One region of the Streptomyces sp. NBC_01320 genome, then DNA from elsewhere that is predicted to be linked to it. Evidence: riboswitches for the same ligand, from Rfam matches in the RefSeq annotation. Region 1 holds a riboswitch; each other region holds the start of a gene.
The links. A riboswitch is a leader RNA that binds a small molecule or an ion and turns the genes downstream of it on or off. The one in region 1 is predicted to bind cyclic di-AMP.
Positions count from the first base shown of each region.

Region 2: it holds a riboswitch for cyclic di-AMP, as region 1 does, so the genes downstream of both, OG395_RS13070 (M23 family metallopeptidase) here and OG395_RS31690 (transglycosylase family protein) in region 1, are expected to answer to the same signal.
Region 3: it holds a riboswitch for cyclic di-AMP, as region 1 does, so the genes downstream of both, OG395_RS42275 (C40 family peptidase) here and OG395_RS31690 (transglycosylase family protein) in region 1, are expected to answer to the same signal.
Region 4: it holds a riboswitch for cyclic di-AMP, as region 1 does, so the genes downstream of both, OG395_RS18615 (M23 family metallopeptidase) here and OG395_RS31690 (transglycosylase family protein) in region 1, are expected to answer to the same signal.

Region 1 covers NZ_CP108390.1:6,947,707-6,952,643, reverse strand. The annotation lists gene eno (phosphopyruvate hydratase) at 1-1,273, opposite strand, end outside; gene OG395_RS31690 (transglycosylase family protein) at 1,567-2,295, opposite strand; cyclic di-AMP (ydaO/yuaA leader) riboswitch at 2,299-2,470, opposite strand; gene OG395_RS31685 (transglycosylase family protein) at 2,771-3,646, opposite strand; gene OG395_RS31680 (cytochrome P450 family protein) at 3,752-4,937, opposite strand, start outside.
Region 2 covers NZ_CP108390.1:2,786,580-2,791,516, reverse strand. The annotation lists gene OG395_RS13075 (alpha-galactosidase) at 100-2,205, shown strand; cyclic di-AMP (ydaO/yuaA leader) riboswitch at 2,488-2,645, shown strand; gene OG395_RS13070 (M23 family metallopeptidase) at 2,649-3,569, shown strand; gene OG395_RS13065 (SGNH/GDSL hydrolase family protein) at 3,747-4,592, shown strand; gene OG395_RS13060 (STM4011 family radical SAM protein) at 4,652-4,937, opposite strand, start outside.
Region 3 covers NZ_CP108390.1:9,278,928-9,283,864, forward strand. The annotation lists gene OG395_RS42255 (helix-turn-helix domain-containing protein) at 1-51, opposite strand, end outside; gene OG395_RS42260 (ATP-binding protein) at 255-686, shown strand; gene OG395_RS42265 (LysR family transcriptional regulator) at 709-1,626, opposite strand; gene OG395_RS42270 (LysE family translocator) at 1,699-2,340, shown strand; gene OG395_RS42275 (C40 family peptidase) at 2,382-2,855, opposite strand; cyclic di-AMP (ydaO/yuaA leader) riboswitch at 2,859-3,022, opposite strand; gene OG395_RS42280 (hypothetical protein) at 3,360-3,668, opposite strand; gene OG395_RS42285 (ATP-dependent Clp protease proteolytic subunit) at 3,676-4,311, opposite strand; gene OG395_RS42290 (IS4 family transposase) at 4,651-4,937, shown strand, end outside.
Region 4 covers NZ_CP108390.1:4,105,477-4,110,413, reverse strand. The annotation lists gene OG395_RS18625 (M16 family metallopeptidase) at 1-597, shown strand, start outside; gene OG395_RS18620 (M16 family metallopeptidase) at 624-2,006, shown strand; cyclic di-AMP (ydaO/yuaA leader) riboswitch at 2,215-2,381, shown strand; gene OG395_RS18615 (M23 family metallopeptidase) at 2,395-3,201, shown strand; gene OG395_RS18610 (GntR family transcriptional regulator) at 3,416-4,135, shown strand; gene OG395_RS18605 (HPr family phosphocarrier protein) at 4,327-4,608, opposite strand; gene OG395_RS18600 (bifunctional acetate--CoA ligase family protein/GNAT family N-acetyltransferase) at 4,781-4,937, shown strand, end outside.

The DNA.
Region 1 (4,937 bases):
TGAAGCGCGGGAACGCGGAGCGGCCCGCGTACACCGCCGCGTCGTCGAGGATCTCCTCGATGCGCAGCAGCTGGTTGTACTTGGCGACGCGGTCCGAGCGGGCCGGGGCGCCGGTCTTGATCTGGCCGCAGTTCACCGCGACGGCGAGGTCGGCGATGGTGACGTCCTCGGTCTCGCCGGAGCGGTGGGACATCATGCACTTGAAGCCGTTGCGCTGGGCGAGCTCGACGGCGTCCAGGGTCTCGGTCAGCGAACCGATCTGGTTGACCTTGACGAGCAGCGCGTTGGCGGAGCCCTCCTCGATGCCGCGGGCCAGGCGCTCCGGGTTGGTGACGAACAGGTCGTCACCGACGATCTGCACCTTGGCGCCGAGCTTCTGGGTGATGACGTTCCAGCCGGCCCAGTCGTCCTCGTACAGCGGGTCCTCGATGGAGACCAGCGGGTACGCGGAGACGAGCTCCTCGTAGTACTCGGTCATCTCGGCGGCCGAGCGGGACTTGCCCTCGAACTCGTACTTGCCGTCCTTGTAGAACTCCGAGGCGGCGACGTCGAGCGCGAGCGCGATGTCCTTGCCCGGGGCGTAACCGGCTTCCTTGATGGCCTCGAGGATGAGGTCCAGGGCGGCGCGGTTCGACTCCAGGTTCGGCGCGAAGCCGCCCTCGTCGCCGAGACCGGTCGACAGGCCCTTGGTCTTCAGGACCTTCTTCAGCGTGTGGTAGACCTCGGCGCCCCAGCGCAGGGCCTCGGAGAAGGACTCCGCGCCGATCGGCGCGATCATGAACTCCTGGATGTCGACGTTGGAGTCGGCGTGCGACCCACCGTTGAGGATGTTCATCATCGGGACGGGCAGCAGGTGCGCGTTCGGGCCACCGAGGTAGCGGAACAGCGGCAGGTCCGAGGCCTCGGACGCGGCGTGTGCGACGGCCAGCGAGACGCCGAGGATCGCGTTGGCGCCGAGCGAGCCCTTGTTCTCGGTGGCGTCCAGGTCGAACATGGCCTGGTCGATCAGCCGCTGCTCGGTGGCGTCGTAGCCGACGAGCTCCGGGCCGATCTGCTCGATCACGGCGAGGACGGCCTTCTCGACGCCCTTGCCCTGGTAGCGGTTGGGGTCACCGTCGCGAAGCTCAATGGCCTCGAACGCACCGGTGGAGGCGCCGGACGGAACAGCAGCACGGCCCGTGCTGCCGTCGTCGAGGCCAACCTCGACCTCGACCGTGGGGTTTCCGCGGGAGTCGAGGATTTCCCGGGCTACGACGACGTCGATGGACGGCACGAGGCATCTCCTTCTGGGATATGACGCTGGTTGTGCAGGGTCGCTTTGGCCTTGCGACAAGAGCCTAACCGGCTGGGCCGCCTCGGTCCGCCGACCGCCCGCCTCCTGGGACGAAAAAGGACCCAAGGGCTCTCATAGCAGGGCAAAGATCCAGATTTCTACTGGACGGTAACGACAACAGTTGAACGCTGAAACCCCGACCCTGCGCGTACGGGGGAATCCGCGCCGGGTCGGGGTGCTCGGGGAGGAGAGAGCCCGTATCTACGGGGAGCCCGTAGATACGGAGGCCCGTCCTACTTCGTCAGGTGGAGCTGCTGACCCGGGTAGATCAGGTCGGCGTCCTCGACGATGTCCTTGTTCAGCTTGAAGAGCTGCTGCCAGCCGCCCTTCACCTTGTGCTGCGCGGCGATCTTGCTGAGCGAGTCGCCGGACTTCACCTTGTACTCGCCGTCGCCCTTGGCGACCTTCGCGCCGGTCGGCGTGGTGACGGTCTTCTTGGTCGCGGCCTTGGGGGCGGTGCCGCGGTCCGCGCGGGAGGCGGCGGGGGCCTCGGTGCGCTCGACCTGCTTCGGCGCGGCCTGCTTCGGCTCCTGCGCCGGAGTGCTCCGCTGCGCGGTGGAGCCGGTGTCGACGCCCGGGTCGACACCGTCGTTGGTCAGGTTGCCGGCGCCGGCGCAGCCCCAGGCACCCGGGCCCTGCATGTCGAGGAGCTTCTCGGCGGTGGCGATCTGCTGTGCCTTGGTGGCGAGGTCGGCGCGCGGGGCGTACTGCGTACCACCGGCGGCGGCCCAGCTGGACTGCGAGAACTGCAGGCCGCCGTAGTAGCCGTTGCCGGTGTTGATGGACCAGTTGCCGCCGGACTCGCAGTGGGCGACGGCGTCCCACGTGGCGACGGAGGCTGCGGAGGCACCGGTCGCACCCATCAGGGGAGCGGCGATGGCGGCACCGGTGACGCCGGCGAGCGTGGCGACACGGACGGCCTTGGACGGGCGACGGTGCTTGCCCTTGCTGTTCAGCAGCATGGAACTTCTCCTCACCGACGCCTACGAGGTGAGCTGTCGGGTTCGGGCCAAGTGAGTTGCCCGGTCGCATGTCCTAGCACGCGACTTCACCCCGAGCCGGTCCTGACGGTCTTTCGGCCATCGGGCCCGGCGGCTTACCTGGGTCCCCCGCTCCTGCCTACGGCGCTTTACGCGTCTGTTCCCTTCGACCGACGGCAGGATTCGGCGTGACGGTCGACGGGGCCCGCGGTGCGAGCGGTTCCGACCGTAAACGTACGCAACCTCGACATTCAAAGATGGGCATAACGGACAATCAGTCCTTACAGGCATCCGATCGCACAGTGTTTTCGCAGGTGAGGAGCGGTGCGGACAGACCCGGCAGACGCGACACGCCAGTTGACACAAAGAGACCCATGTCTCACTTACGCATAAGCGGACATAGGTCCCTGAACTACCCCTATTTTTGGGGTGCTTTTAGCCGTTTATCAGACTGCTCTCACTTCGACTTCACGCCGAGATCGAGGCTCTGGCCAGGCAGGATGAGGTCCGGGTCGCCGCCGACCGCACCCTTGTTCGCCTCATAGAGAGCGGGCCATCCACCGGGAACCTTCTGTGCGTCAGCAATCGCCCAGAGGTTGTCGCCCGGCCGGACGGTGTAATCGCCGTCTGTCGCCGCCGCGCGCGTGTCGCGCCCGGCACTGTTACCGCGGGAAGCATGCCGACCCGAGTCCCGGTCGCCGCCCCTGCCCATGCCATGGCTCACCTCGGAAGCCGGCGCACCGCGGTGCTTGCCACCCACCCCATTGTCGGACGAGCCAGACTTCTGGGGTGATTCGGATGAATCAGACTTCTTGGACGACGGCGTGGCTGACGGCTTGTGCGACGCCTTGCCCGAAGGCGTGGCGGACGCCTCGGTGGACGGCGCCTCGGACGCATCCCCGCTCTCCGCCGGTTCGGCCGAGGGCACGATTCCCGGGTCGACCCCCGGCAACGACCCGTCCTCCGTGAGCCCGGAGATCACCGCACAGCTGGGCCACTCCTTCGGCCCCCGGTCGTCCAGGACCTTCTCGGCGACCGCTATCTGCTGCGAGCGACTGGCGAGGTCGGCGCGCGGGGCGTACGCCTCACCGCCGTACGCCTTCCAGTCGCCCTGCGAGAACTGAAGACCGCCGTAGAAGCCGTTGCCGAGGTCGGCGCTCCACATGCCGCCGCTCTCGCACTCTGCGACCCGGTCCCAGGTCGTGGCGTCGGCGGCGTGCGCACCGGCCGCGCCGAGCAGGGGGATGGCGATGGCCGAACCGGTCACGCCTGCGGTGACGACGATCGCGGGTGCCTGGCGAGGGCGACGGTGCCTGCCGTTCGCGGAGCCCATGGGATTGCCTTCCGTGTGACTGACAAGTGACTGGTGAGTCGAACGGTGAACGTAGCGGCACTCGAACGCCTGTCACAAGTCGATGCAGCGCAGATCACGTGAAAGTCACAGAGTTGACAGGGCGTCACCTTCGCCGGAACGCCGTCCGGGACCGAACTCCACCGGAAGCGTGCGCAGTCCACGCATGATGAGCCCGCCACGCCACCGCAAATCGGTAGGTTCCACCGCAAGCCGCAGGTCCGGGAGGCGCCTCAACAGGGTGGCCAGGGCAGCCTGCCCCTCCAGTCGGGCAAGCGGTGCTCCCAGGCAGTAATGGATGCCGTGCCCGTATCCGAGGTGCTGATTGTCACGCCGCGCGAGGTCCAGCGTGTCCGGGTCCGTAAACCGTTCCGGGTCGCGGTCGGCGGCGGCGAGCACCACCAGCACGGGGTCACCCGCCGCGATCCGCTGCCCGCCGAGGGTCAGCGGCTCGGTGGCGAACCGCCAGGTCGCCAGCTCCACCGGACCGTCGTACCGCAGCAGTTCCTCGATGCCGGTCTCCAGCAGCCCGCTCTCCCCCGCATCGAGCGAGCGCTGCAGCCGCTCCCGCTGCTCCGGATCGCGCAGCAGGGCGTACACCCCGTTGCCGATGAGGTTGACCGTCGTCTCGAATCCCGCGAAGAGGAGGATGAAAGCCATGGCGGCGGCCTCGTTCTCGGTGAGGTGCTCGCCGTGGTCGCTCGCCCGGATCAGCCCCGAGATCAGGTCCTCCCCCGGGTTCTCCCGCTTCCGGTGGATGAGCTCCGCGAGATAGCCGCGCATCTTCTTCACCGACCGGGCCACCCCGCCGCGCGGACCACCGCCGTGGCGGATCATCATCCCCGCCCAGTCCCGGAAGTCGTCCTGGTCCTCGCGCGGGACGCCGAGCAGGTCACAGATCGCGTAGATGGGGAGCGGGAACGCGAAATCGTGGATGAGGTCCGCGGATCCCTCCTCGATGAAGTTGTCGATGAGGCGGTCCGTCAGCTCCTGCACGCGCGGGGCGAACTCGGCGACCCGGCGCGGCGTGAACGCCTTCGAGACCAGTCGGCGCAGTCTGGTGTGGTCGGGCGGGTCGATGTTCAGCAGATGCGTCATCAGCTCCGCCTTGCGCTCGCCCGGGATGCCGGTCTTCCCCTTGGCGTGCGCCGGCTCGTCGTGGTGCGCAGGATTCTTGGAGAGCCGGGTGTCGGCGAGGGCCTGCCGGGCGTCCTGGTACCGCGTCACGAGCCATGCCTCGACCCCGCTGGGCAGCGCGGTGCGGTGCACGGGG
Region 2 (4,937 bases), 4.2 Mb from region 1:
TTCCTGCTGAACTCCCCACGGAATTCCCCTCGCACGGGCGTTGCCCGGCCGTCGGTCGGCGGTCGATGATGTGCGGAACTGTGGGAATGTGGGGATGACATGATCGAGACGGGCGACCGCGGTCGGACCTGGCTGCTGACCGGGGCGAGCGGCAGCTACGCGCTGCACCTCACGGACCGGGACCGACTGCTGCATCTGCACTGGGGGCCACGGATCTCCCTCGCGGCCGCCGAGGCACTCGCCGCCGCGCCCGAGCCGCCCTTCCGGGGTTTCGAGTCGCAGCTGGACGGCCGCGAGGAGTACCCGGTCGAGGGCGGCCCCCGCTTCGTCCGGCCCGCTCTCTCCGTACGCACCCCCGAAGTCCGTGGCACCGAATGGGTGTTCGCCGGGGCCGCCGTGGACGGCGACGAACTCCGTATCGCGTTCGCCGACTCCGTGCAGTGGCTCGCGCTCACCCTGCACTACCGCATGCGGGAGGACTCCGACGTCATCGAGCGCTGGGCCACCGTCACCCACACCGGTCCCGACGGTCCGCCGCTGGAGCTGCTGCGCGCCGACGCGGCGGCCTGGGCGCTGCCCGCCCGCGACAGCTGGCGGCTGAGCCAGCTCCACGGCCGCTGGGCGGCTGAGACACAGCTCGTACGGTCGGAGCTGACGTACGGCGAGAAGGTCCTCTCCAGCAGGCGCGGCCACACCGGACACCAGTTCCTGCCATGGGTCGCGCTCGACGCGGACGGCGCCGCCAACGAAGAGGACGGCGAGGTGTACGGCTGCGCGCTCGGCTGGTCCGGCTCGTGGCGGATCGCGGTGCAGCAGCTCCCCGACGGGCTCGTGCAGATCACCGGAGGCGCCGGATACGACGACTCCGGGCTCCTGCGATTCGCACCGGGGGAGACGTACACCACACCGGTGTTCGCCGGTCTGTGGAGCGCCGAAGGGTTCGGCGGGGCGAGCCGGGCCTGGCACGCCTGGCAACTGGCCCATGTCGTCCCGGACGCCGGGAGCCTGCGGCCGGTGCTCTACAACTCCTGGGAGGCGACCGGCTTCGACATCGCGGAGGACCAGCAGCGCGCCCTCGCCGAGCGCGCCGCCGCGATGGGCGTCGAGCTGTTCGTCGTGGACGACGCGTGGTTCGGGCAGCGCACCAGCGACCGGGCCGGACTCGGCGACTGGACCCCCAACCCCGAGCGATTCCCCGGCGGGCTGAAGCCGCTCGCCGACGAAGTGCACGGACTCGGCATGCAGTTCGGCATTTGGGTCGAGCCGGAGATGGTGAACGCCGACAGTGATCTGTATCGCGCGCACCCCGACTGGGTGCAGCACTTCCCCGGGCGGACCCGGACCGAATTCCGTCATCAGCTGGTGCTCAATCTGGCCCGGACCGATGTGCAGAACCATCTGTGGGAGCAGCTCGACACGCTGCTCTCCAGCGCCCCGATCGACTATGTGAAATGGGACTTCAACCGCTGTTTCACCGATGCGGGCTGGCCGGGCGAGGACTATCCGCAGAAGCTCTGGATCGCGCATGTGCACGCGCTCTACGCGCTGATCGACCGGCTGCGGGCCGCCCATCCCGGTGTCGCCTTCGAGTCCTGCTCGGGCGGCGGCGGCCGGATCGACCTGGGGATCCTCGCCCGTACCGACCAGGTGTGGACCTCCGACAACACCGACCCGCTCGACCGGCTCGCCATCCAGGAGGGCTTCGGGCAGATCCATCCGGCGCGGGTGATGGCCGCCTGGGTCACCGACAGTCCGAATGTCCAGCTCAACAGCAGGACCAGTTCGCTGCGCTTCCGCTTCGTCAGCGCGATGGCCGGGGTGCTCGGGGTCGGCGGGGATCTCACCGAGTGGAGTGACGAGGAGCTGGCCGAGGCGCGGAGCTGGGTGGATCTCTACAAGGAGATCCGTCCCGCGGTGCAGCACGGCGCGCTGTACCGGCTGCGTGCCCCGCGCGGTGGGCTCAGCGCCGTGCAGTACGTGCACGGCGACGAGGCCGTGGTGCTGATGTGGCTGGAGGCGCAGCGGTACGGGGAGCGGCCGCCGGCCCTGCGGCTGCGCGGGCTCGACCCTGCGGCGACCTACACCGACCTGGACACCGGGGCGGTCCACCACGGTGCCGTGCTGCTGCATCAGGGTCTGCACACCGGGCTGCGGGGCGATCTGGACGCGAAGGTGCTGAGGCTCCGACGTGGCGGACGCCCATGACATGTCCGTATCGCGGCATTTAGTGGAACATGGCCTACTTCTGCGGGAGATGATGCCCTACTCGTGAGCGGGATCATATCCGTGACGGTGTGTGGTGGCGCCACGGACGGGTATTCCGGACGTCGCGCGGAAAGCCAAGATCCATAATCCACGGAGGGTGACCGGAATTCCGCGCCGATTTCCCTTCGCGGATTCCATTGAGTAATCGATGGCTTGTTTCCGCCGTCCTCGCTCGCCTACGGTCACCCTCAATCCGGACGGACCGCCTAATCCTGCCGCCGCCCGGAATTCGCACCCACTCACGTGTGGCAGGAGCGGGGGAACCAGGTAAGCCGCCGGCCGGAGAGATCCGGCCGGCTCGGGGTGAAGTCGCGAACTGCGACCGGGCATCTCCAGCCCGAACCCGACAGCTCACCTCGTAGGCGCCGGAGAGGAAATTCTTCATGCCCACATCGGGTAAGCATCGCCGTACCAAGTCCAGCACGATCGCCCGTGGCGTCGCCGCCGTCGGCGCCGGTGGGGCCGTCATCGCCCTTCCGCTGCTCGGCGCCACCGGTGCCCACGCCGCGGAGCAGGCCGCGCCCACCGCGCAGTCGGCAGCCACGCACGTCGCCGTCGAGGCCGCGCCGGTCGTGAAGAAGCAGGTCGAGACCCGGACGTACTCCGTCGTCGCCGGTGACTACCTGTCGAAGATCGCCGCCGAGCAGCAGGTCAAGGGCGGCTGGCAGAAGCTGTACCAGGACAACCGCGAGGTCGTCGGCGAGAACCCGAGCCTGATCTTCCCGGGCATGAAGCTGACGCTCGGCGGCAAGCCGGCCGGCTCCGCCGCGACCGCGGACACGCAGTCCGCCCCCGCTCCGTCGAAGGCTCCGTCGACCTCCTCGGCCGACAAGTCCGCGTCCCAGCCCAAGGCTTCGGAGTCCGCCAAGACGTCCGCCGCGGCCGACCAGGGCACCAACTCCGGCTACGTGCACCCGGTCCCGGGCAACCACACCACCGCCTACCGTGCCTCGGGCGCCAACTGGTCCAGCGGCAGCCACACGGGTATCGACTTCCCGGTCGCCACCGGCACCAGTGTGAAGGCGATCACCTCCGGCACCGTCGTCACCGCCGGCTGGGGTGGCGCGTACGGCAACCAGGTCGTCATCAAGCACGCCGACGGCCACTACTCGCAGTACGGCCACATGTCCTCGCTCTCCGTCTCGGCGGGCCAGACCGTGACCGCGGGTCAGCAGGTCGGTCTCTCCGGCGCGACCGGCAACGCCACCGGCCCGCACCTCCACTTCGAGATCCGCACCGGCCCGGCGTACGGGTCGGACATCGACCCGATCGCCTACCTGGCCTCGCACGGGATCTACGTCTGATCTACGTCTGATCCACGGCTGATCCGGTCGGTTCGGTGAAGGGGCGGTGCGCGGCGGCGCACCGCCCCTTCACTTATTCCCCCTTTACCAAAACCTGACCAGGTGGTCTATCTCACCACCCGTCAACCCCTTATTACGGTCGCGTAAGTCACATTCGGCGGTGCAGGATATGCGCTTGTGGCAGACGATTCGAGAAACATTCAACGTGGCGTCATCAATCGGCATGGCGCCATCGGGTCGTACGCAGCGATTGGCGACAGCTTCACCGAGGGAGTCGGAGACCCCGGCCCGGACGGAACCTTCGTCGGCTGGGCGGACCGTTTCGCGGTATTTCTCGCGGACCAGCTCCCGGACACCGATGCGGCGACGAGCTCCGAGGGCTCCGCGCACGGAAACTTCCGGTACGCCAATCTCGCCGTACGCGGACGCCTCCTCGACCAGATCGTCGAGGAGCAGGTGCCGCGCGCCAAGGAGCTCGCACCCGATCTGGTGAGCTTCTGCGCGGGCGGCAATGACATCATCCGGCCCGGCACCGACCCGGACGACGTGGCCGAGCGCTTCGAGCGCGCGGTCGCCGAGCTGACCGACTCGGTCGGCACCGTCCTGGTGACCACCGGCTTCGACACCCGCGGCGTTCCCGTACTGCGCCGTCTGCGCGGCAAGATCGCCACGTACACCGCCCATGTGCGCTCCATCGCCGACCGCTACGACTGCCCCGTTCTCGACCTGTGGTCGCTGAAGTCCGTGCAGGACCGGCGAGCCTGGGACGACGACCGGCTCCACCTGTCGCCCGAGGGGCACACCCGGGTCGCGCTGCGCGCCGCCCAGGTCCTCGGCCTCGAAGTCCCGGCCGACCCCGACCAGGAGTGGCCCCCGCAGGCACAGCGCGGCACGCTGGAGGTCCGGCGCGACGACATCCACTGGGCGCGCGAGTACCTGGTGCCGTGGATAGGACGGCGGCTGCGTGGCGAGTCCTCCGGCGACCACGTCGAGGCGAAGCGGCCGGACCTCCTGCCGCTTTAGGACCCGTCTTCGGCCTCGTCTGCCGGACGGGCCCGCTCCCTTTCTGATTCCCGGGGGCTTCAGGCCTGTCCGGCGACGGGGGACAGGGGCAGGAACCGGCGTCCCGAGGGCGTCGGTATGCCGGGGCGTCGGGCTGGTACGCGCTCCAGGACGCCGCCCGCGAAGACGTCGTACAGCGGCAGCGTCTCCAGATGCACATAGCCGATGTGGCAGTCGCAGACGGCGAGCGGACAGACCCGCGGACCGAGCGCACTCCGGTAGCTGCCGTCGTACAGGTTGCCCAGCTCGGCCGGGACGAAGTGGCAGCGGCGCACCGTGCCGTCACCGTCCACCGAGATGACGGAC
Region 3 (4,937 bases), 2.3 Mb from region 1:
CCGCAGTTCCTCCCCGAGTTTGCGGCGACGTACTGCGGGGCCGTGCTGCATCGGCGGCCTCCCTCCCTCTCGTACCGAGGGGCCAGTGTGACGCCACCCACGCCTGTCCGGGCCGGAGTTCACCGCTTCGAGCGACAGATATATGCATATCTCGTTGGATCGCCGTCACAGCGGGCAGCATCAGTAGCAATCTGGCGCGAAGCACATCCCGGACCGGTCGCGGGTCGGTCCGGGCGGGAAAGGGACGGCTCGCCATGGCAGACCATCAAGAAGCACGTGTCACTCTGCCCAGCGAGCCGGTCTCGGTCCCCGCAGCCCGGAGATACGTGGCCCGGGTGCTCGCCGACTGGGGACTGCCCGACGACACCGAGACAGCCGACACCATCCGGCTCATCGTCTCGGAACTCGTGACCAACGCCGTCCAGCACACCTTCGGTCAGTCGCCCACCTTCACCGTGGACCTCCGGCTGGAGCGGGAGGAGCAGCTGCACCTCGGGGTGACGGACAGTCACCCCCGCCGGCCCCAGCGCCTGCCCGCTGCCGTGCAGCAGGACAACGGCCGCGGCATGGTGATCATCCGCTGTCTGGCCAAGGAGTGCGGCGGTCGTCTCAGGGTGACGCCCACCAGCGAGGGGGGCAAGACCGTCTGGATCGCGCTCCCGTGGACCGTACCCGCCCAGACCTGACTGCCCGAGCGGGCGGCGCACGTCACTGGGCCGACGTCGCCCGCCCGAAGCCGCCGCGCAGCAGCGCGCACAGCGTCGCCGCCGCTCCGCTCGCGCGCTCGCCGTGGTGCACCACCGAGATCGTCCGCCGGAACGCCGCGGGTTCCAGCCGCCGCACGGACAGCGGAGTCGGCGACATCGCGGCGACCATCTCCGGTACCACCGCCATCCCGATCCCCGCGCTGACCAGGGCGCACACCAGGGCGTAGCCGGGCGACTCGCAGACCACCGCGGGCGTCGCCCCCACCTCGGCCAGGGCGTTCTCCACCCCGCGGCGGGGCGGATGGGCCGGTGCGCTGCTGATCAGCGGCCGGTCTGCCAGCTCCGTAACCGGCAGCCGTCCCGTGCCCTCAGACAGCACCTGGCCGACCGCAGTGATCAGCACCAGCTCCTCGACCAGCAGCGGCTCCACGCAGACCCCGGACGGCACCGGCGCCGCGGGCCCCGGCTCGTACGCATGGGTCAGCGCCAGATCGACCTTACCCGAGGCGACGGCGGCGATCCCCCCGGGCGGTTCGTAGTCCGTGACGGACAGCTCCACATCCGGGTGGGCGCGCCGGAACGCGCTCAGTACCGGCGGCAGCAGATGGATACCCGCCGTGGTGAACGTGCCGACCCGGAGGCGTCCGCCGGAGAGCCCGGCCAGTCGGCTCAGTTCGTGGCGCGCACGGTCCATCTCGTCGAGGACCCGCCGGGCGCGTACGACCAGCAGCTCGCCCGCGGCCGTCAGCCGGGCGCCACGGTGGTGGCGCACCAGCAGCGCGGCGCCCGCCTCCCGCTCCAGCTTGGCCAGCTGCTGGGAGAGTGCGGGCGCGGTGTAGCCGAGGCGGGCAGCGGCGCGCGTGATCGAACCGGCCTCGGCGACCGCCACCAGCGCCGCGAGCCGTGTCGGGTCGAACATTAAGCGTTCCTTTTGGCAGACCCAGAAGATTGCAAGTACATGCTGAAGGCTACGTCGGTCCATGGTGGACCCATGGACGGACAACTGATCGCCTTCATCGGGGTCGCCGCAGGGATGGTGGCGCTGCCGGGCGCGGACTTCACGGTGGTCGTACGGAACGCACTCGCCTCGCGTGCGGCCGGGGTGGCCACGGCGCTGGGGGTCGCCGGGGGACTGCTCATCCACACGGCGCTCGCCGTCGCCGGGCTCGCGGCGGTCCTGGTCACGGTGCCCGTCCTGTTCAGCACGGTCCAGCTGCTCGGCGGGGCGTACGTCCTCTATCTGGGAATCAGTGGCGTGCACGCGGCATGGCGCCGCACCAGGGATGCTGGCGTGGGCACGAGGGTGGACGGAGGGCCGACGGCGACCAGCGCGCGGCGCGCCCTGCGCCAGGGCTTTCTGACCAACGCTCTGAACCCCAAGGCGCCCGTGCTCTTCCTGAGCCTGCTGCCGCAATTCGTCCCTGACGGACAGCCGCCCCTCCCCAGGACCCTGCTGCTGGCCACCGTCGTCGTGCTGCTCGCGCTGATCTGGTTCCCGTCCGTGGCGCTCCTGGTGGACCGCCTGGGCCGGTGGCTGCGCCGGCCGCGTACCGCCCGCGCCATCGAGGGCGGCAGCGGCGCGGCGCTCACCGCGCTGGGGCTGGTCCTGGTGACCGGACCCCTGGTGTACTGAAGCACGTGGTGAATGGGGGAGCCGGAGGAGAATCGGAGGGATCAGCGAACTCGTCCGTACCAGACGCTTCTCGTCCAGATCTTCTCCAGCCGCACGACGGAACCGGTCTTCGGGGAGTGCCAGATCTTCCCCCTGCCGGCGTAGATGCCGACGTGGTAGACGCTGCGTCCCCAGTGGAAGAAGACCAGATCGCCACGTTTCCGCTTCGACGCCGAGACGTGACGGGTCTTGTTGTACTGCTGCTGGGCCGTGCGTGGGAGCCTCTTGCCCACCTTCTTGAACGCATACAGCGTCAGCCCGGAACAGTCGAAACGGTGGGGGCCGGTGCCCCCGTACCGGTACGGCGATCCCTTCTTCGACGCGGCGATCTTGAGCGCCTTGGTCGCACGCGTCGCGGCCTGGGCGTCGGTCACGACGCCGGGGACGATCATGGAGCCGCCGACGGCGGCGAGGGTCAGAACCGTGGCCGTACCGGCCCGGGCGATCAGAAACGGGACATGAACCTGCGCAGTCATGCGCAACCCTTCGTCAGCCGCCTGTGAAGGATGACCTGTCGGGTTCGGGCTGGCGAAGTTGCCCGGCCGCGCGGTGCGGCTTCACCCCGAGGGTCGACCGGATGCCGGTCGACCCGTTGTGCTCGGGTCCTCCACTCCTGCCGATCCACTTCTGTCGACCAGTCATCCGGGCGGCGGCAGGACTCGGCGTCCGCCCGGACCGCCTCGCCGTGGTGGCGGGGGCTTGTCGTCCCACGGATCTTGACTCACCGGCTGCCGGATTTCCGAAGCAAAACAGCGATATGCGAAGTTCGCCACTAATGGTCTGTTTGGTTGAGCGAGGGGTGATTTGGGTACTCGTCAGACCGTCTCGACCGGTCCCGTACCAGCGACGGAACGGCATATTTCGCTCACCGTCCACGTCGGCGGCGCAAGTCGAGTTGTCCCTCTCGCGGGGGATTCCTTGCGCCGGACGAGCGAGAAAATTCGATCAGCGTGCCGGGCGTGTCGCCTACGGAGAGATGATCAACTCATCGGGGCCGGGGGCACGGTGACCCGTCCGGCCCGCCGCTCCCCGTCCAACACGCGTAGGGCCCGTGCCAACGTCGCGGCGTGGATCTGTGCTTCACCCCGCTCGTGCATCATGGTGAGCGCGTCCCGCAGGGCGCCCGACCGCGAGGCGAGTGCCTGGGCCGCGCGCAGCGCGCCGTAGGTGTCGCTGCCGCGGGCGGGGTTGATCCGGCCCAGCTGGTCGAGCACTTCCAGGTAGCAGTCGATGAACTCGGCCTCGGCGCGCGTCAGTGCGGGCAGCGGTGGGAGGTGGGGTGGCTGCATCGGCGGTTCACCTCGCGCTGTTCGGCGGGAGCGACGTCCTGCGGTTCTCCAGGACGTGGTCCACCAGCCCGTACGCCTTGGCTCCGGCGGCGTCGAGGATGAGGTCGCGCTCGAAGTCGGCGGCGATCCGCTCGGCGCTGCGGCCGGTGTGGCGGGCCAGCATGCGGGTGAGCAGCTCACGGACGCGGACCAGTTCCCGCGCCTCGATCTCCAGATCGGACGGTTGGCCCTGAACCGGCTCCGGGAGCTCGGGCTGCTGGACGACGACCCTGGCCCCGGGCAGGGCGTGCCGTCGGCCGGGAGCGCCCGCGGCGAGCAGGACCGCCGCGCTGGAACCGGCCTGGCCGAGGCAGAACGTCTCCACCTCGCAGGTGAGGTAGTCCATCGTGTCGTAGATGGCGGACATGGCGCCGAACGAGCCGCCGGGGGAGTTGATGTAGAGGGAGATCGGCCGCTCGGGCGCGGCGTGCTCCAGATACATGAACTGCGCGATCAGGTCGTTGGCGGCGGTGTCGTTGACCGGGGTGCCGAGGAAGACGATGCGCTCGGCGAGCAGCTTGGAGTACGGGTCGAGGGTGCGGGTCCCTTCGGTCGTGCGCTCGGTGAACTCGGGCAGGACGTAACGGGCGGCAGGGCGGAACATGGCTGGCCTCTCCTCCGGTGTCTGTACGCGCCTGCGGGGGCATCCGTAAAAAAATGTACAGGACGTACAGAAGGTTATGATGGGGAGCACGCATCCTAGTGATCCACTAAAAGGCCGAGGTCAGAGCAATGCCGGTGAATTAGCGGAACCCTGCTGGTCAGGAGCTCACCGATGGTTGGTTTGGGTGGATTTCACCCTTGGTGACGCTGGGTAGTTCGTCACGTTCTGATGAGGACTCAGCTGAGAGCCGGACACAGCAACGGAGCCCCCGGTAAGACAGAAGATCGACCAAGATCCGACTGTCTGACCGGGGCTCCGTTGGGCGCTCAGTCTGCCACCATGCCCGTCCTGCCCGCCAGGGTAGACGCGCACAACTCGCAGCTCTCACCGAGGGTTCCGGTCGGCGAGCGGTTCGGGGACCGGGTCCGCCTTGGGGTGCTGACTCGCTGGATCACACCAGAGATCGTCGACGAGGTGTTGGACCGCACTGGTCGCGTCGAACTTCGCCGACGACTCCTGCCGGCTCGGGCGGTGATGTACTTCGTCTTGGCGCTCTGCCTGTTCAGCAGTGCCGAAAGTGCAGGTCAGCCGGGATACCGGGCGGTCTTGCGCACGCTCACCGAGAA
Region 4 (4,937 bases), 2.8 Mb from region 1:
CGGGCGCTGATGGCCGCCTACCGGCTGCCGCACGACGGCACCAGGGAGTGCGACGCCGCGGATCTCGCGCTGACCGTGCTCGGCGGCGGCGAGTCCTCCCGGCTGCACAACCGTCTGGTCCGCCGCGACCGCACGGCCGTTGCGGCAGGTTTCGGGCTGCTGCGGTTGGCCGGCGCGCCCTCGCTCGGCTGGCTGGACGTGAAGACGTCCGGCGGTGTCGAGGTGTCGCAGATCGAGGCCGCGGTCGACGAGGAGCTGGCCCGGTTCGCCGCCGAGGGCCCCACGCCCGAGGAAATGGAGCGTGCTCAGGCACAGTTGGAGCGCGAGTGGCTGGACCGGCTCGGTACGGTCGCGGGCCGCGCCGATGAACTCTGCCGGTTCGCCGTGCTGTTCGGCGACCCGCAGCTCGCCCTGACCGCCGTCCAGCGGGTCCTCGACGTCACCGCGGAGGAGGTCCAGGCGGCGGCCAGGGCCCAGCTGCGGCCCGACAACCGGGCGGTGCTCGTCTACGAGCCGGTCGAGGCGGCCGAATCCGCCGACGCGGAAGCCGACGAGACGGACACCGACACCGACGCGCACGAAGGGGCGGACAAGTGACCGACGCTGCCGCGACTGGAGTTTCGATGGAGTACCACCCGCAGCCGACCCCCGGCACGGCCAGGCCCTGGGCCTTTCCCGCGCCCGAGCGCGGCGCCCTGCCCAACGGGCTGACGGTGCTGCGCTGCCACCGTCCCGGCCAGCAGGTCGTCGCGGTCGAGATCTTCCTCGACGCCCCGCTGGACGCCGAGCCCGAGGGCCTCGACGGCGTGGCCACGATCATGGCGCGGGCCCTTTCCGAGGGCACGGACAAGCACTCCGCCGAGGAGTTCGCCGCCGAGCTGGAGCGTTGCGGCGCCACCCTCGACGCGCATGCCGACCATCCCGGCATGCGAGTCTCCCTGGAGGTCCCGGCTTCTCGGCTGGCCAAGGCGCTCGGGCTGATCGCCGAGGCGCTGCGGGCGCCCGCGTTCGCCGACAGCGAGGTTGAACGACTGGTGAACAACCGGCTCGACGAGATTCCGCACGAGCAGGCCAACCCGGCCCGGCGTGCCGCCAAGCAGCTGTCCAAGGAGCTCTTCCCGGCCACGTCGCGGATGTCGCGCCCGCGCCAGGGCACCGAGGAGACGGTGGAGCGGATCGACTCCGCGGCCGTGCGCGCCTTCTACGAGGCCCATGTCCGGCCGTCCACCGCGACCGCCGTCGTCGTCGGTGATCTCACCGGTATCGACCTGGACGCACTGCTCGCCGACACCGTCGGCGACTGGACCGGGAACACTGTGGAGCCCCGTCCGGTCCCGCCGATCACCGCCGACGACACCGGCCGCGTGGTGATCATCGACCGTCCGGGCGCTGTGCAGACGCAGCTTCTGATCGGCCGCATCGGCGCCGACCGGCACGACAGCGTGTGGCCGGCCCAGGTCCTCGGCACCTACTGCCTGGGCGGCACGCTCACCTCCCGGTTGGACCGGGTGCTGCGCGAGGAGAAGGGGTACACCTACGGTGTCCGGGCCTTCGGGCAGGTCCTGCGCTCGACGGCCCCGGACTCCGCCTCCGGTGCGACCGGCGCGGCGATGCTGGCGATCAGCGGCTCGGTGGACACGGAGTCCACCGGAGCGGCGCTCGACGACCTGTGGAAGGTCCTGCGGACGCTGGCGGCCGAGGGGCTGACCGACGCCGAGCGCGAGACCGCTGTGCAGAACTTCGTGGGTGTCGCCCCGCTGAAGTTCGAGACGGCTGCCTCCGTCGCAGGCACGCTCGCCGACCAGGTCGAGCAGCACCTCCCGGACGACTACCAGGCACAGTTGTACGCCCGCCTGGCCGAGACCGGCACGGTCGAGGCGACCGCAGCCGTGGTCAACGCCTTCCCCGTGGACCGGCTGGTCACGATTCTCGTCGGCGACGCCGCGCAGATCGAGGAGCCGGTCAGGACGTTGGGCATCGGAGAGGTGTCGGTCGTCACCGGCTGATGTGTCAAAGTCCCGCAAAGAGGGACAAAGGGAGACCCTGGCGAGTCGCTTCTCGTCAGAGTCTTCCCTTTTGTCTGATTTGACATGAAAGTGTCTTGCTTGCCCTGTGGGATGCGCTACAAAACACCCTGTCCGTTTGGTGAATGAAAGTGCCCCCGCCTAGCGTCGGCTCCACTGTCCGTCACTCGTATGCCGCATCCGTGGCGCCGGGCAGTGATCGCCGAGTCCCCGTCAGGCGCGAGCCTGGGGAGCCGGGGACCCACACAGTCCCTGGGGTGAATCGGATGCCGCGACCTCCTGCGAGGCCGGGGATCCGTAGGAGACCTTCCTGCTCCGAACCCGTCAGCTAACCCGGTAGGCGAGAAGGAAGGAAAGGACCAGCTAGTTCATGGCGTTCACCCGCCCCACCGGGAAGCACCGTGCCCCGAGCCGCCTGAAGCGCAGGAGCGCGCGCGTCGCCGGAGTCGCGACGCTGGCGACCACCGGCGTCATCGGCGGACTGGCCTCTCCGGCCCTCGCCACGGATGCCGAGGCCTCCTCCGTCAGTGAGACCGGCCTGACCCAGATCATCGCCATCGAGGGTGCCCTCGCCGACCAGGTGGCCACCCAGGCCGACGTGCAGAAGCGCCAGGCCGACGTCGCCGCGAAGGCGAAGGCTGCCGCGGCAGCGAAGGCCAAGGCCAAGGCGAAGGCCGAGGCGGCGGCGAAGGCCAAGGCCGAGGCCCGCGCCAAGGCGGCCCGTGACGCGAAGGCCCGCGCTGCCCGTTCCGCCGAGCGCACCCGCCTGGGCTCCTTCCGGCTCCCGGTCGCCGGTTCGTACGTCACCACCGGCTACAAGTCGAGCGGTTCCCTCTGGTCCTCCGGCAGGCACTCGGGCATCGACTTCCATGCCGCCTCCGGCAGCTCCGTCGTCGCCGTCGGCGCCGGCACGGTCGTCGAGGCGGGCTGGGGCGGCGCATACGGCAACAACATCGTGCTGCGGATGACGGACGGCACGTACACCCAGTACGGTCACCTCTCCTCGATCGGCGTCTCCGTCGGCCAGAGCGTCGGTGCGGGCCAGCGGATCGGCCTCTCCGGCTCGACCGGCAACTCCACCGGACCGCACCTCCACTTCGAGGCCCGCACCACGCCTTCGTACGGCTCCGACATGGACCCCGTGGCGTACCTGCGCGCCCATGGCGTGAACGTCTGACCGACGTTCCCTCCGCACCACCCCGAAGGCCCCGGTTTTCCGCCGGGGCCTTCGTCGTTTCCGCCCCTGCCGAACCGCCCCGCGGAACCGGCCCCGGTCCAAAAGATATTCATGGTTCTCGGCCCGGCGTCGGAAATGCAGTCGCATTGCAATAGAGTCACAGAACAGGCGTCGATCGGCCGCGTTTCGCGGGGATTAAGGCGGAGGTTCGGACATGCGCATTCCGGCGCAATCGGTATGCACAGCAATCCGCGACGACATCGTCTCCGGTGTCTTCGAACGCGGCAGCAGACTCACCGAGGAGCTGCTCGCGCGTCGTTACGGGGTCTCTCGTGTCCCGGTGCGGGAAGCGCTGCGCACCCTGGAGTCCGAGGGCTTCGTGGTCACTCGCCGACATGCGGGTGCCTGTGTCGCCGAGCCCACCGAACAGGAGGCCGCCGACCTTCTGGAGGTACGGATGCTGCTGGAGCCGCTGGGTGCGGCCCGTGCCGCGCAACGCCGCACCGAGGCGCACCTCAAGGTGCTCCGCGGCCTGGTCAGGCTGGGTCAGGAGAGAGCACGACGGGGCGAGGGGGAGGATCTGCGCTCGCTGGGCGGCTGGTTCCACGAGACGCTCGCCCAGGCGTCCGCCAGCCCCGGGCTCATCGCGCTGCTCACCCAGCTACGGCACAAGATCGCCTGGATGTACGCGGTCGAGCAGCCGGCCCGCCCCGCCGATTCCTGGGCCGAGCACGGAGCCATCGTGGACGCCGTGGCGCGTGGGGACGCGGAACGGGCCAGGGCGCTGGCCGCCCAGCACGCCGAGCGGGCCACCGCCGTGCACCGGCTGCGCCGCGCGGGCGGTGCCCCGGGTCGCGACGCCCGCGCACCCCGCTCCGGCGGCCGGGTGAGGACTTCGCAACATGCCGTAAACACCGCGAGCGGTCGGCATTAACACATGCGCCGTATACAAAGGGAAGTAAATGCGCGGGGCTTTCTTTAGGCTGCCCGAATTCGCTCCGAATGTATTGTCGGTATCCGAAAACGAGGGAGCCGCGGCCCCGGTTGGGGGTGCCGCGGCTCCGCCACAGAAATAGACCCGACAGGAATCGGCCGGAAAGGCTTCCCCTGATCGGAACCCTGGAATCAGACGGTCTCCGGGAGCTCCTCGAGCCCCTCGGTGACCAGCTTCGCCAGACGGTCGAGCGCGGCTTCCGCGTCGTCCGCATCGGAGGCGAGCACGATCTCCTCGCCGCCGTGCGCGCCGAGACCGAGCACCGCGAGCATGGAGGCGGCGTTCACCGGGGTGCCGTCGGACTTGGCGATCGTCACGGGGACGCCGGAAGCCGTGGCGGCACGGACGAAGATGGAAGCGGGGCGGGCGTGCAGGCCCTCGGCCCAACCGACATTGACGCGGCGCTCAGCCATGGTTCTGCCCTTCACGAATCAATGGTTGTCTAGACCAGTCTCTCACGCAGTGCGCTGTGCTCCCGCCGACCCGCAACCCGGCCCCAGCCCGTGCCACACGGCCGATCGGAGCTCTCAGACTGCCCCGGCTCCGGGCCCTACGCGACCGCTGGCCGCGCCGTAGGCTTTGCCCATGCAGCCCATGCCGGAGCAGAGTCCGCACCACGCGTACCCCGACCACTGGGAAGCGGATGTGGTGCTCCGCGACGGCGGTACGGCCCGCATCAGGCCCATCACCACGGACGATGCCGAGCGCCTGGTCAGCTTCTACGAGCAGGTCTCCGACGAGT